One region of the Fictibacillus halophilus genome, then DNA from elsewhere that is predicted to be linked to it. Evidence: a T-box and tRNA genes for the amino acid it is inferred to sense, from the RefSeq annotation. Region 1 holds a T-box; the other holds one or more tRNA genes.
The links. The T-box of region 1 lies ahead of I5J82_RS11270 (valine--tRNA ligase). A T-box ahead of a tRNA ligase gene usually reads a tRNA of that ligase, here a tRNA-Val.
Positions count from the first base shown of each region.

Region 2: it has a tRNA-Val gene. The T-box ahead of I5J82_RS11270 (valine--tRNA ligase) is inferred to sense a tRNA for this amino acid. The anticodon was not compared.

Region 1 covers NZ_JAEACF010000001.1:2,151,036-2,155,346, forward strand. Annotated here, with positions in the region: gene I5J82_RS11270 (valine--tRNA ligase) at 1-1,560, opposite strand, end outside; T-box leader at 1,607-1,829, opposite strand; gene I5J82_RS11275 (hypothetical protein) at 1,998-2,192, shown strand; gene ysxE (spore coat protein YsxE) at 2,454-3,527, opposite strand; gene I5J82_RS11285 (hypothetical protein) at 3,524-4,311, opposite strand, start outside.
Region 2 covers NZ_JAEACF010000001.1:914,718-919,028, reverse strand. Annotated here, with positions in the region: gene I5J82_RS04880 (CotD family spore coat protein) at 1-147, opposite strand, end outside; gene I5J82_RS04875 (short-chain fatty acid transporter) at 317-1,642, shown strand; tRNA gene I5J82_RS04870 (tRNA-Val) at 1,711-1,786, opposite strand; gene I5J82_RS04865 (hypothetical protein) at 1,924-2,289, opposite strand; gene I5J82_RS04860 (hypothetical protein) at 2,673-3,191, shown strand; gene I5J82_RS04855 (phosphatidylglycerophosphatase A family protein) at 3,245-3,802, opposite strand; gene I5J82_RS04850 (alpha/beta hydrolase) at 3,944-4,311, shown strand, end outside.

The DNA of each region.
Region 1 (4,311 bases):
AACGAGACCGTGAATCAACACATCATTAAATGGCTTTTGTTCCGTAAACTCGATCGATTGGAAGACCATTCTTGAAACCCAGAACGTAATGATATCGTAACCTGTTACGAGTACGTTTCCTGGGAAGTAGCGCTTGTAATCAGCAGCTTCCTCGTCTGGCCAACCCATCGTTGAGAACGGCCATAGAGCAGATGAGAACCACGTGTCTAGAACATCTGTATCCTGCTCCCAATTTTCCGGGTCTTTTGGTTCTGTCTTACCAACGTAAATCTCTCCCGTTTCTTTATGGAACCATGCAGGGATTCGGTGACCCCACCAAAGCTGACGAGAGATACACCAATCACGAATGTTTTCTATCCAACGCATATACGTGTTCTCGAAGCGGTCAGGAACAAAGTTTATCTTATCTTCACCTTTTTGAAGCTTGATCGCTTCGTCAGCTAACGGCTGCATCTTAACAAACCATTGTGTTGAAAGATATGGTTCAACAACTGCTCCACTACGCTCAGAGTGACCAACAGAATGAATATGCTCTTCGATCTTGAACAATACACCTTGCTCCTGAAGATCTTTAACGATCTGCTTTCGGCACTCAAACCGGTCTAGTCCTTGGTAAGCACCAGCATTGTCGTTCATCTGACCGCCTTCATCCATTACAAGGATACGCTCAAGGTTGTGTCTGTTACCGATCTCAAAGTCATTCGGATCATGCGCAGGTGTGATTTTTACAGCGCCTGAACCAAATTCCATATCAACATAATCATCTCCAACAATTTCGATCTCACGTCCAACGATTGGCAGAATCGCTTTCTTACCTATTAGATGCTGATAACGCTCATCTTTCGGATGTACAGCGATCGCTGTATCACCCAGCATCGTCTCAGGACGAGTTGTAGCTACTTCGATATGTCCAGACCCATCTGCTAGTGGATATTTCATATGATAGAACGCACCTTGAACATCTTGGTGGATAACTTCAATATCAGAAAGAGCTGTTTTCGTTTGTGGGTCCCAGTTGATGATGTACTCACCGCGGTAGATTAATCCTTTTTCATATAGGGTAACGAAAACCTCTTTAACTGCATCAGATAATCCCTCATCTAATGTAAAGCGCTCACGAGAATAATCTAGACCAAGCCCTAGTTTTGCCCATTGCTGACGAATGAACTCAGCATACTCTTCTTTCCATTCCCAAGACTTCTCTAAGAACTTTTCACGGCCTAAGTCGTATCGAGATATCCCTTCTTCACGAAGCTTCCCTTCTACTTTTGCTTGGGTCGCAATACCGGCGTGGTCCATCCCAGGGAGCCACAGAACATCGTATCCTTGCATACGTTTTGTTCGCGTTAAGATATCTTGAAGCGTAGTGTCCCATGCGTGCCCGAGGTGCAGTTTTCCTGTAACGTTAGGAGGTGGGATTACAATCGTATACGGCTGTTTTCCTTCCTCACTCTTTGCTTCAAAAAATTTGCCTTTTAACCAAAAATCATAACGATTTTCTTCAGTAGCCTTCGGATCGTATTTCGTTGGCATCGTCAGTTCTTTCTGTTCGTTCGTCATTCTATTCTCCTCCTTTATTTCTAAAAAACAAAAAAGCCCTTTCGTCAAAAAGGACGAAAGGACTCCGCGGTACCACCTTTATTTACAGCAAGTCTAAATAAACTTGCTGTACACTCATGAATAACGGATGGACCGTCTTCTCCTACTTCGATTTTCAGAGAAGATGCTCAAGGGCGACTTCCAACTAACTCTCCTTAAGGATTCTTTCAGCAGATGAATCCTCTCTCTAAAAGGTGTTGTGTTGTACTATTCCCTGTCTACGCGACAATATAGAATCTGAATATATTTTATACAACTTATCTGTTTTTAGTCAATAGTATTGCCGTAACTTGTAAAAGTTATTCTATGCCTTTGAACCTCCTTTGGTGATAACCTGTCTTTCACATTAATCATTCTGTTGCATAAATTATAAAAAATGGGCGAATGGAGGGCTTGTCTTGTCTAGAAAGTATTTTCGAAAAACGCGATTTCCAGGGTGGTTTGTTACCCTTAAACAAACAATCGGACAATTGACTGCGCCACTTATTGTCTTTCAGCTTTTAAGGACGATACTGTTTCCATCTGCTGTTGATTTTATCATCCTTTTAACTTTAGTGATCCTCCATGTATGTTTCGCTTATGATGTTCTTTAACCTGTATCGTTTGTTATTTAACGCTCTTTTCTAAAAGATTGTTGCTTTTAAACTCCTTGTCACCTTTGACAATTGATTGTAGTGGAAGGTGCGAGACTCCTACGGGGCAGGTGGGCAGGTGAGACACTTAAGAGTGAAACGTACGAATGTGGCTCACCGCCTGCCCCGTGGAAAGCGAGCAGCCTGGAACGGAAATCAACACTTTCAAAAGCAACAAAGTTTACGAAAACAGCCTTATAAAAAAAAGATCACATATAGTCGTTATATGTGATCTCCTTCATCATTTATGTGAATTTTTGTTGGCATAGAATCTGTTTGTTCTAAAGGTGCAGGTGGGGGAGCCATCATAATCGCATCACAGAAATCCCGGATTTTTTTCATTGCTCTTATTCTGCTCTCAAGCCTATGCACCATTTCAATTTGAGAATAATCGTTTCGTTTCATACAATAAAGATCTACTGCATTAAAAACAGGTTCAGGATAAGATAAATAACTAATTAATAATCCTCTTTCTTCATTTAGCAATGGAACATGTTTTTCATACAGATCTAATAACGATTTTCCTTCTTCGGGAGTCCATTCTTTTTGATGTGCCGCTCTTCTAAAATAAACCGCTAAGTCTCTAATTGGCGTATCCAGAACGGCTTTTTCAAAATTGAGTAGATGACCTTCTCCAGTTGGATTAAAGATCAGGTGATTTCTTGAAACCTTTCCGTGACAAAGTACGCTCCGGTAACGTTTCTCTCTTTGACACGTTTCATACCACTCTTTCAATCTTCTTTTCGCTTCTTCTGTCATTCTCATAATTTGATGAAAGTGACTGAGATACGTTAGTTCAAAGGGAGACATATACGTTTTCTGTTCTGCTTCTTCCGTAAATCTCTCCATCTCATATTGCCTGTTTTCCCATCTGTTCATGAGATATTGATACGAATGTTCGACCACTTCATTCGAAAAGTCTTGCTCCTTCAGTGTTAACGCATGGATCTTTCCTAAGTGATCAATAAGAACTTCGTCTTTCGCTCTCTCATTTCTTTCATCAGACGCAAACCACGGCATTAAATAATACGTTCTAGATCCTAACTGAACCGTATAATCGCCAAACTTTGTTGGATACAGAGGAACGACCTGATGAAAACCAATCTCAGAGAGACGCTGAATCACATGCGTAAACCAACTTCTTTCGTCCTCTGTCATCTCTGCTTCTTTCAGTGCAAATGTACCCCTTTTCGTTATGACCTTCTTTACTTTCCCATGCTGCTCTAACTTTTCAGGAAATAGATCATAATGAAAAAGGACGGGCCCGTAATTTAATGTTTCTTTTTCCGTTGTCATAGGGCCACCTTCCTTCTTTTTTCATCAAACCATTCGGTTACCGTTTTGACCAATATTCGATTACTTTCCCAGCAATCTTCATACTTCTTCAAGCCGTCTACCATTCTTTCTAAGGAGCTGTTATCCAATTGATCTAAACAATCATACAGTTCCCAAGGCGTAACGACTTCAGCTAAAAGTAACAACCCTTGCTCGCGTTCTAAAGAAAAATGCTTATTCACCTCCGTTAACAGAAGTTTTAATGATGAAGGAGAAGTTTGTTCCAGCCACTCAACCAAAAACTTACGAAGTGGTAGATATCCTTTGATGGGTAAAGCTTCACTACCTTGATAAAATAAAAAATGAAAAATTTTTCTGCCATTCTTTACGCTGAGCTCCTGATCAAGAACAGGTAATGCATGATTTTTTACTTTATTTTTAATTGCACGGGAAAATTCTAATCGTTGCTTACTCTCTTTTATACTTGTAACCATACATTGAAAGTTTGCTTCTAAATACTTTTGAGTAAGCGTAATACAAGATTTTAGATCAAAAACAGGCTGTCTGGTTTGTTTACAGAAAACATCTTGTTTATCCGAAGACATTGCCGTATTTAGTAATGTTCCAATGAATTGTCCCCAACGTTCTACGTCTTCACAACCAAACAATTCTTCTGTATGATCATGAACAGTAAGCCATCTGTTTCCATATTTTATGGCAGGTTCACCGCTTTTAGTACGAATCATACGATCTGGCACGGCGCTAGAGCCTTTCGAAGACTCATCGCGCCATCTTATGTGCCAAT
Region 2 (4,311 bases), 1.2 Mb from region 1:
TCCACATCCACCCATCTGTGGCATCTGTTGCATAGCTCCCATCGTAGGCGCCATCTGTCCCATTGCTCCCATTGTAGGTCCCATTGCACCCATGTTAGGAACCATTCCCTTTTTGGCAAAAATGCCAGGGCGTTTAAATAAAGCCAAAAAAACTTTCTCCTTTCAAAACCTTATATCCTATTTCTCTATATTTTATGTAGGACGACTTAAAAAGTTCGTCCATTTATCAATAAGTATTTAAAGGATTTTGTAGAAATAAATCGAACTGTACTTGAAATACATATTATTTAAATATCATTCAAGAGGAGAGGAAAAGTTGAAACTTCTAATTTCGTTTTCAAACCGATTTATGCAAAGGTACATGCCCGATCCCTTTCTGTTGGTCATCTTACTGACGTTCTTCGTATGTGGCCTAGCACTATTTGCTACAGATAGCACCCCTGTACAGATAATCAATTATTGGGGTACAGGTTTTTGGAGTTTATTAACCTTTTCCATGCAGATGGTATTAATATTAGTGACTGGTCACGTTATGGCAAGCTCCCCGCTATTTAAGAAACTTTTAGGTTCCTTAGCAAAATTACCAAAAACACCTGGCCAAGCTATCATACTCGTAACGTTAGTAGCTCTTGTCGCATGCTGGATCAATTGGGGATTCGGTCTTATAATAGGTGCCCTATTTGCAAAAGAGATCGCGATAAAAGTAAAAGGAGTGGACTATCGGTTACTAATCGCAAGTGCTTATAGCGGCTTTATCATATGGAGTGGAGGTCTATCAGGTTCTGTTGTGTTAACGATTGCTACACCGGGACATTTTACCGAGAATATTATGGGTGTTGTTCCAACGAGCGAGACAATCTTTTCATCCTTCAACTTAATTATTCTAGCCGGCCTGTTCATGATGGTACCGATCATCAACAGATTAATGGTTCCACCGAGTGAAAAAGCGTTTGTCATCGATCCTGCTTTGTTAGAGGAAAAGGATTCTTTTGAAGCAGCAAGTAAAGAAGAAATACTTCAAACTCCTGCTAATCGACTTGAAAATAGCCAGTTATTGTCCATTCTCATCGGCTTATTAGGAATCTCTTACCTAGTCTATTATTTCACGAATAATGGGTTTGCCTTAAATCTGGATATTGTAAACTTTTTATTCCTATTTATCGGTATCATCTTACATAAAACTCCACGGTTATTTTTGAAAGCGGTTACGGATGCTGTAAAAAATGCTAGCGGAATTATTATTCAGTTCCCTTTTTATGCAGGACTAATGGGAATCGTGACTTCATCAGGACTAGTGGCTGTTCTATCCAATATGCTTATTTCCTTCTCAAACGAACATACTTTTCATTTATTTACTTTATGGAGTGCAGGTCTTGTTAACTTTTTTGTTCCTTCTGGCGGTGGACAATGGGCGGTTCAAGGACCTGTAATGTTAGAAGCAGCGCAAAACTTAGGTGTTTCTTTATCAAAAACAGCAATGGCAGTAGCTTGGGGAGATGCATGGACAAACATGATCCAACCTTTTTATGCCCTTCCTGCTTTAGCTATTGCTGGATTAAAAGCAAAAGACATCATGGGATACGGTCTTGTTATGATGATCATTACTGGGGTATTCATCTCTGGCGTGTTTTTGTTGCTGTAACACATTAAGGTGAACTAATATTGAACAAAAAAACCTCCTTATCGCTAAGGAGGTTTACTTATTATGTATGGTGACTCGAGAGGGGTTCGAACCCCCGACCTCTACCCTGTCAAGGTAGCGCTCTCCCAGCTGAGCTATCGAATCAATATCTTTGTCCAACAAAAATTATTATATATGCTTTTTAAGAGTTTTGACAACACTTTTCTTTAGGTTCAGCAAAAAATTATGTCTTTGCCGTTTTCTATGTATACACCGGGAGAGTATCCCGGCTGAATAAACAATTAGTTGAACGTACCTGCAGCAAGATCGCCGTCTTGTACACAAGTTACAGCTATAATGTCTTTACAGTTAACTAGTAAATTACGAGTAGCTGTACCAGTTGCGGTAGTTACTTCATAAGAAAGCACAACACAGCACTTCTTGTGTTCAAAACGTACAAATCTGAACAACGTAGGATCTGTCGTTCCATTCAAGCTTAATGGACCAATGCCTTTTAAAACGATAACAAGGAAGTTGTTTATGTTTTGGCTGCAAAAATTAATGTCGTCGGATAGATCACGAAAGAAATCACAAACACAGCTATCACATCCTCGTGTGTTATCATGCTTTGTACATTTCTCTTGTCCGTGGAATAAAGAATCTCCCATCTTTACTGACCTCCCATCCATTTATAAAATTAATCAATCTGTATACCAGATACTAAATAGCATATTAATTAATTTCGAAAATGATAGGATACTTGCCTATTAAAAAATAAATATGTGTTTACCTATGTTAAACACAAGATAGAACACCACACACTTTCATTTTTTATTAATAGATTATAGTATGGAATCTTTATAATGAGCATCGTCTTGCTATAAAAGTTTGTTCCGGCAAGGAGGTGAATCATATGGCGATTATCCAAAGTCGCACGCTTAGAAGTAGAATCATTCCTTTAGCGAGTGAAAATCTAGTAGATGTTTACATTACGGGTAATGCGGTAACGCCTTTTTTTAGTGTTTCAATTCGAGAAGTTGGTGGTAATTTCTTGCGCGTTTTTAACTTAGTTTCTGGTATTAATGCATTAATCAATCTGTTTGAAGTAGGAAGCATCGATAATGCAATAGGCGCCGGGGTAACTCCTGAAGTAAACAGTACAGATTTTAGAGCTCGTGTGATCGATTTTGCTAGAGTATTCACTGTGGATATTTATGTTCCGGGTCTAGCAGCAGCGTTTCTTACGAATGTTACAATAAGAGAGGTTGGATCGGATTATATTCGAGTGACGAATGCAACTGTTGACAGATATATTCCGTTCACAACAATTGCTGCAGTAGATCAAAATTCTATTTTAGTTACAACTAATACACCAACAGTTACAAGTCGTACTCTTCGCTCAGTGCTTATTACACTTGCTAACGGAGATGTAGTTGTAGATTTAATCGTAGCTGGAAGAGTGTTTCTTAATGTTCAGATTGATGAAGTACAATCTGATTATGCACGCATTAATAATACTGCCCAAACAAAATTCCCATTACTAGATATTGTTTCTATTGATATATTTTAATTGATAACAATATAAAAACACGCCAAACAATTAGGCGTGTTTTTTCTTGTTATTTAACCAATCTTCTCTTCCTCATCACGAATCTTAATCTCTTCTAGATCAAGGCGCTCCTGCTTATCTCGAAGTCTGTGTGCGAGTCGACTTGAGGCGTTGGCTGCAATACTTGCAACAAGATCATCCAAGAATGTATGCACTTTACCATTTGCTATCTTTGTATCTAATTTTTGAATAATACCCATCTTAAATTTGTCTAGGTGTCCAAAAGTTGTAACAGCTATAGAACCATATCCGAAAACGGCTCCAAGTGCGATTGTTTCATCTACCCCAAACAAACCTTCATCTTGTTCAACGATACTTTGAAGAGGTTCAGATAATTTCCTTTGTTCGGCAAGCATATCAAGTTCTACGCCAACAAGAATAGCGTGCTGAATCTCACGCTTCATCAGAACAGCATCGACACTCTCTATACACTCTTCTTTCGTTAAGCCAGGTGAAAATGGTATCTGCATTTCATATACAATCTCAGCGATTTCAGGAATTGTGACGCCTCTTTCATTCAACAGCCTTCTTGCCGCTGCTTCAACTTCTCGACTGTGCACTCTATTATTCAACAGACTTCACCTCTTCTTAATGTTCGATCTCTTTTGGCAAAACGAATTGATTCTTTCATTATATCATTATGTGATACAATAATACGAGTTGAATGAAAACGCTTATAATTTAAAGATCTGTCAGCACAGGAGGTACTTTTTATGGCCATACTTAAAGGTTCAATCACAGATGATAAAATATACAGCAACTACTTGAATGAAGAAATTAATTTGCTCATTTATTTGCCTGCAAAGTTTACTCCACTCGTCAAATACCCGATTCTAATCGCCCAAGACGGCAGAGACTACTTTCAGTTAGGAAAGCTGGCTAAAACCGCCGATCGTCTAATGGAAGAAGAAAACTTGCAGAGCTGTATCATTGTTGGTGTTAATCATAAAGGAATAGAAGATCGAAAAGCAAAATATGACCCAACCGGAGAAAAACATGAAAATTACATTCGTTTCATGGCTTTCGAGCTTACCTCTTACTTAAATGAGAAGTTTAACACGCTCCAACTTGGTGCGGGCAT